2 regions of the Brevibacillus sp. AG genome follow, and region 2 is predicted to be linked to the other one. Evidence: a T-box and tRNA genes for the amino acid it is inferred to sense, from the RefSeq annotation. Region 2 holds a T-box; the other holds one or more tRNA genes.

Region 1 (3,413 bases), on a different contig from region 2:
TTTGAAATGAGCGGAAGCCAATTGATTTTTGGCGGCCTGATTATGACGCTCATGGCCCTCTTTTTCTCCAAGCAACGGTTTTCGTTCAAGTATATGTTGCTTTTGGCACCAGCCAGCCTCATGATGGCCTCAACCAGTCTTTTTTACCATCAGGCTGTTAGCCGGGTCTCTGCTTCGCTCGCAATCGTTCTCCTCTTTCAGTTTACCTGGATCGGGGTCTTGCTTGAGGCGATTGTGGATCGCAAATGGCCGACGGCTGAAAAATGGGTGTCTCTGGTTATGCTTGGAGCAGGGACGGTTCTTGCAAGCGGACTTGGCGAAAGCGGCATTCAGAGTGTAGACATGGTCGGACTGATCTTCGGTCTGATGTCTGGCGCGACCTTTGCCCTGGTTATTTTCTTCAGCGGGCGAATTCTCCCTGGAATGGATCCATACTTGCGAAGCGCGATTTCGATTGGTATCGCTGCCCTGATGCTCTCGATCATTTATCCACCGACTTTCCTGATAAATGGTCAGCTTCTGCAAGGTTTGCTGCCGCTCGGTCTTTTGGTTGCGATCTTCGGTTCGGTCATCCCGATCTTCTGTTTGGCTGTTGGTGTGCCACGGATCGGTAATGGACTGGCTACCATTTTAAGTGCAGTGGAGCTGCCCACAGTCGTACTCTTGTCGAGTTTCGTGCTTCAAGAGACTGTCTCTCTCCCTCAATGGGGTGGCGTATTTATGATCCTCGCTGCCATTTGCGTACCGCAAGTAAAATGGCGGAAACTATTCTCCCCTTCTCATGCCCTCGAGCAGGAAAGAATGTAGCGCCGTTTCCTATACACAACATACAAAAAAGCGTGCAGACGAGTTGTTCTGCACGCTTTTTTGTTAGTACTTCCCCTTCTTATAGAAGGAAGTAGATTCTCTGACTCGAATTTATTTGCGAAGACTGCCACTCAAGGGGGAAAAAGTATGGAAAAGCGGCACAAGGTGCTATTCCAGCAGCTAGAGGATTATCGACAGGAGACGTTAAAAGCTATCGATGGTTTGACGGATGAAGATGTGAACATCATTCCCGATGGTTTCTCCAACAATATCTTGTGGAATCTGGGGCACATCTATCTCGATCAGTATTTATGGATCGCTCACCTTACAAAAGAAACGATCCCAATCCCCCCTGGCTTCAACGAATGGTTTAACTTCGGTACAAAACCTGCTGACTGGGATACACCACCACCGAAACTCGAAGTACTCGTCTCCTTATTACAAGAACAACCTCAGACGATACAAGCTACTTACAAGGATCGATTAGAAGAAGAGTTTCCCGCAACTGAATCCGGCATGCATACGATTGCACAAGTGCTTGTCCGAACGATCTTTCACGAAGGGGTGCACCTCGCCTCCCTCAATACAATCCGGAGGTTTCTGGGCAAATGAATCAGATCATAACGCCTATTTTTCGCATGTTTGACGTTGAGAAGGCAAGAGAATTTTATGTAGAGTTTCTAGGGTTTCAGATTGATTGGGAGCATCGTTACGAGGAGCATTTTCCTTTGTACATGCAAATTTCCTCTCCATCGTGCACGATTCATCTATCTGAGCATCACGGGGATGCTTGTCCTGGCTCAGCGATTCGCGTACAGGTAGAGGACATTGAACTTTTTCATCAGTCACTGTTGCGTCAAGGATACAAGTACGCTTGTCCCGGTTTAGAGGAGACGCCGTGGGGAACACGCGAAGTGAGCGTGACCGATCCTTTTGGCAATCGCCTTCACTTTTATCAGCCTGTTGCTCATTCGTAGACAGATACAAAGAAAGCCCAGCCGGAGTTCCTCTACAGGAGCCACCGCTGGGCTGTTTCATTTTACATTTTGAACATATATGGGGCGATCGATGGGACTTGAACCCACGAGTGCCGGAGCCACAATCCGGTGCGTTAACCCCTTCGCCACGACCGCCATGTATAGGGTTTGCTTGGTGCGGTCGAGAGGACTTGAACCTCCACGGTGTTGCCACCACTAGAACCTGAATCTAGCGCGTCTGCCAATTCCGCCACGACCGCATATAAAAATGGTGGAGGCTGACGGGATCGAACCGCCGACCCTCTGCTTGTAAGGCAGATGCTCTCCCAGCTGAGCTAAGCCTCCAGATAACCCCACAAAGTGACGCCAATACAATGAAGCATATTCCGAGTACTTTGCGGGGGCCCCGGATTACTATACGGGATGTTTAAGTGACCCGTAGGGGATTCGAACCCCTGTATGACAGCGTGAAAGGCTGCTGTGTTAAACCGCTTCACCAACGGGCCATGTATGATGGCGGATGGAGTGGGATTTGAACCCACGAGACGGTTCGACACCGCCTACACGATTTCCAATCGTGCTCCTTCGGCCGCTCGGACATCCATCCATCGAGCCTGCAAGCGTTCGCTTCGGCAAGAATTAATCTATCATATTCCCAATATGATTTCAAGTGATATTTTGAAAGTTTATCCCTTGGTAGACCTCCGTGTAATTCATATCAGGCGAATATCTATCGAAACGAAAAAAGGGAGATTGCCTAAAGCAAGTTCACTTTCTGTTCAATATGATACAAGTAGTATCCCTTTACAAGACGGAGTGATGCCAGTTGTCAAAAAGAAAACGCCGATCAGTAGGCTTACCCTGTTTGTACGGAAACTGGTGTGGGCCTGGATGCTCCGGGCCGGATGCGCCGATTGATGACGTCGACAGATGCTGCAAGAGGCATGATGATTGCTATCGAAAGCACGGCTATTTTTCTTGTCATTGCGATCAGGAGCTCGTACGCTGCCTTCGAAATAAAGTAAATAACTCAACGGAAAAAGGGAGAATGGCCGGTCTCATCTCGAATTTTTTCTCTCGAACAGGGTGCTTTCCCAGCAACCCCCGCTAGTCTTTTCTGAATCGTTCTCCTTGTCAGTTTTCATACGAAAATTGGTAACAACTTGGACATGAATCAGACATAATTCCCTTGTTTTTCCTTGTATTTTTTTGGTACTCTATTGAATGTCCAAGGAGGGTACGCAGCGTGGAATTGCACATACGAACAGACGCCAGTGTGGCGCTGACGTTAAAGAGAGAAATTATTTGTCATGGTATTTCCCGTTTTTATGTCCGTCCATACGATGATGATCAAGTAGAATTTATATTCCTAGCACTATCCGAGCACCAGAAGAAGCTGCTGTCTTATTCACTACGAAATTACAGCTACTGTCTAACATATCTAGCTTAATCGTTCTACGGCCATTTTTCTCCCCTTTTTTAAAGGGGAATTTTTATTCTCTTTTTTCGATATACCCAAAACGGCGAACATCGTCTGCGGTCACGTTATGCAAGGCATTCAAAAATTCGACTTGGAAACTGCCTGGACCTACTCCTGCTGCTTTCTCTGCTGCCAGCTGCGCAGCAACA
Region 2 (3,413 bases):
AGTTCCGCCCCGCACTGTAAAGGTGACGAACCTAGCGACGATGGAATCGTTCCAGGCGAAGCTGGTAGCAGTGAGCCGGACGACCATTGGGTTAAGCAGTTCTGATCATGATTTGCACGGACGCATAGAAATAGAGCTCGCCTATGATTTCCGAATTATCGGTAGCGGATTGCGCGGTATAGCAGGTGATCCGTACTACATTATCGATATCGAAAAAGTTTTGCGACGGGAAGATGTTCTGGAGCGATTGCTCCTGGAAGAATTTCATACATGGCACATGAGTGGCGAATTGGACCCGGCAGACGTCTTGTTACATTGGAAGGATCGAGACGACGAGCGGGGGCGGTTAATAAAGCAAGAGATTCAGAAGTTATCCATACTGCGTCAGATCGAGACCGTTTTCCTCTATCTTTACGATGAAGGGAAAGTGCGTCCGTTGGGTGACGTTCGTGCGAGTTTGGAAGTAGAGCGAGAAATGCAACGACTGGTCGAAGATGCGGCTGGATCGGGTGGTCCTGTAAGGGAGCAAATTGTTACCTCTGATGGCACAAAGGTCTTTGAATTATACACATCTGTATTGCCAGATCGGACCTGTGGAATGGCTTTGATCGATGTCACTGCCGTTATTGCAGAAGAACGAAAACGCAAAAGACGGGAATGGGAGATCTACAGAGATATTCTGGGTGTGGTCACAGAAGGTAAGCTATTGTTGCTTAGTGATGAAGAATTATTTTTTTTGCTTCGGGAAGGGCATAAGCTCTTGGCAATCGACATCCGCTTACCGGAGCAGCTGGCAGAACTGCGTAAATTGTTCAAGCAAGCTTTGGAACCACAAGGCATTTCTGATAAGCGCTTGCTACAGTTTCTCGTTGCGGTCAACGAAGCTGCTTCCAATACGTTGAAGCACGGAAATGGCGGTGTGGTCACGCTATACCTATCGAATGACAGGCAGATGTGTCGGGCTGTGATCCATGATGAAGGACAAGGAATTTTGCTCGAGGATATCCCGCGAGCTACCCTACAGCAAGGATTTTCTACGCGCCACTCGCTTGGGGCCGGTTTTCACGTGATCCTGCAATACTGTGATCGTGTTTATTTAAGTAGCTCCCTGGCAGGTACAAAGCTGATTTTAGAATGTATCCTTTCGCGTTAAGCCACGATTTCCCAAAAGCCAAATGTTTGCAAGTGAATGAAAATGGGTAATATAGTAAAAGGACGAGCAGATTGGGTGTACCGATACCTATTGAGAGGAGTTTGAGCATGGACTACCGCGCAACAGAGGCGAACGGACAGGCTACATTGTTTTTCGTCGGAGAGTTGGACATGGCTGTAGGAGATCGAGTAGGTGAATTGCTCCAGCAGTATGGAGGGCGAAATCAATCCGTTATCGTCGATTTTCAAGGTGTCTCCTTTGTAGATTCTTCCGGTATTGGAAGCCTGTTTTTTACCACGAAAGAACTGTTGGCCATGGGCAAACAGGTAGAAATCGTCAATGTCCGAGAAGAAATTCTCGATATTTTGGGCGTGCTCGGTTTTACCGAAGCACTGGGCATTGCAGTTGGAAAAGTGGGCGAAACCCGGGTTTGACGCCAAACAGCGTGATTGTATATAATAGTGAAAAGCTAATCATACGACAACTACATACGATATGAACGATGAGTGGGAAGAGTAAGTCAGGACACCTTAGCAGAGAGGAGAATCAGTTGCTGCGAGATTCTCTAAGGTTATGAATGGCTGAAGGTCGCCCAGGAGTTTTTTCGGTGAAAGCATGTGCCTAGCCGAGACCGGTTCGCAACCGTTATCTTGTCAGAGTGAACACGCCATAAGCATGACGTTTATCGTGTGTTAACAAAGGTGGTACCGCGAAAATAATCCTTTCGTCCTTTGCGATGAAGGGTTTTTTTATTTTTTGCAAAGCAAGTTATGCTAATAGGAGGAGTCGTACATGTCTACACAGCCAACAACCGACATCGACCAATTGCTGCCGAAAAACTATGATCCAAAAGCAGCAGAGAACAAATGGTATCCGTATTGGATCGAAAAACAATTTTTCAAAGCAGAACGCGACCCGAATAAACGTCCGTTTACGATTGTCATTCCACCGCCGAACGTAACTGGTAAATTGCACTTGGGCCATGCACTGGATACGACTTTGCAAGATATCATTACGCGTACCAAGCGTATGCAAGGCTACAGCACCTTGTTCTTGCCAGGTATGGATCACGCTGGTATCGCAACCCAAGCGCGCGTGGAAGCTACCTTACGTGAAGAAGGCATCTCTCGCCATGATCTGGGCCGCGAAAAATTCGTGGAAAAGGTATGGGAGTGGAAGCACATTTACGCTTCGCATATTCGTGAGCAGTGGGAAAAGCTCGGTCTTGCCCTGGATTACTCCCGTGAGCGTTTTACGATGGATGAAGGCTTGTCCCAAGCTGTACGCGAAGTATTTGTTCGCCTCTACGAAAAAGGCTTGATCTATCGCGGTAACCGTATCATTAACTGGGACCCTGCTGCCCGCACGGCTCTATCCGATATTGAAGTAATCTACAAGGAAGTAAAAGGTGCGCTGCATCACATGCGTTACCCATTGGCAGATGGCACCGGTTATATCGAAGTAGCTACAACCCGTCCGGAAACGATGCTCGGTGATACGGCTGTAGCGGTACACCCGGAAGATGAGCGTTACAAGGACATGATCGGCAAAACCGTGATTTTGCCAATCGTGGGACGTGAGATTCCAATCGTCGCAGATGACTATGTTGATCCTGAGTTTGGTTCTGGCGCTGTAAAAATTACGCCAGCACACGATCCGAATGACTTTGAATTGGGTCTTCGCCATCAGTTGCCACAAATCGTTGTCATGGATGAGTCGGGCACGATGAACGAGCTGGCTGGTATCTACAAAGGCTTGGATCGCTTTGTATGCCGCAAGCAAATCATCAAAGATTTGACTGAGCAAGGTGTAATGTTCAAGGTTGAGGAGCATATTCATCAGGTTGGACATAGTGAGCGCAGCGATGCAGTCGTAGAACCATACCTTTCTACCCAATGGTTTGTAAAAATGCAGCCTTTGGCTGACGAAGCACTGGCGAATGCAAATAGCCCTGAAAGTGTGAAATTCGTCCCAGAGCGCTTCAAGACAAATTACCTGCGTTGGATTGAAAACATCCGCGACTGGTGCATCTCCCGCCAGCTTTGGTGGGGCCACCGAATTCCTGCATGGTATTGCGGAGATTGTAACGAAACGATTGTATCTCGCACGAATGTGACTGAGTGCCCAAGCTGCCACAGCCACAAGCTGGAGCAGGACAACGACGTTCTCGATACATGGTTCTCCTCTGGTCTATGGCCGTTCTCGACACTGGGCTGGCCGGAAGAATCCGAGGACATGAAGTACTTCTATCCAACGAATG

The links. The T-box of region 2 lies ahead of POF51_RS21555 (valine--tRNA ligase). A T-box ahead of a tRNA ligase gene usually reads a tRNA of that ligase, here a tRNA-Val.
Region 1: it encodes a tRNA-Val, which carries the amino acid that the T-box ahead of POF51_RS21555 (valine--tRNA ligase) is inferred to sense. The anticodon was not compared.

Annotation. Positions count from the first base shown of each region.
Region 1 covers NZ_JAQMYO010000002.1:224,112-227,524, reverse strand. The annotation lists gene POF51_RS06035 (EamA family transporter) at 1-807, shown strand, start outside; gene POF51_RS06030 (DinB family protein) at 955-1,419, shown strand; gene POF51_RS06025 (glyoxalase superfamily protein) at 1,416-1,784, shown strand; tRNA gene POF51_RS06020 (tRNA-His) at 1,865-1,940, opposite strand; tRNA gene POF51_RS06015 (tRNA-Leu) at 1,958-2,044, opposite strand; tRNA gene POF51_RS06010 (tRNA-Val) at 2,054-2,129, opposite strand; tRNA gene POF51_RS06005 (tRNA-Glu) at 2,217-2,290, opposite strand; tRNA gene POF51_RS06000 (tRNA-Ser) at 2,299-2,391, opposite strand; gene thiM (hydroxyethylthiazole kinase) at 3,278-3,413, opposite strand, start outside.
Region 2 covers NZ_JAQMYO010000008.1:99,697-103,109, reverse strand. The annotation lists gene POF51_RS21565 (ATP-binding protein) at 1-1,153, shown strand, start outside; gene POF51_RS21560 (STAS domain-containing protein) at 1,261-1,587, shown strand; T-box leader at 1,647-1,888, shown strand; gene POF51_RS21555 (valine--tRNA ligase) at 1,946-3,413, shown strand, end outside.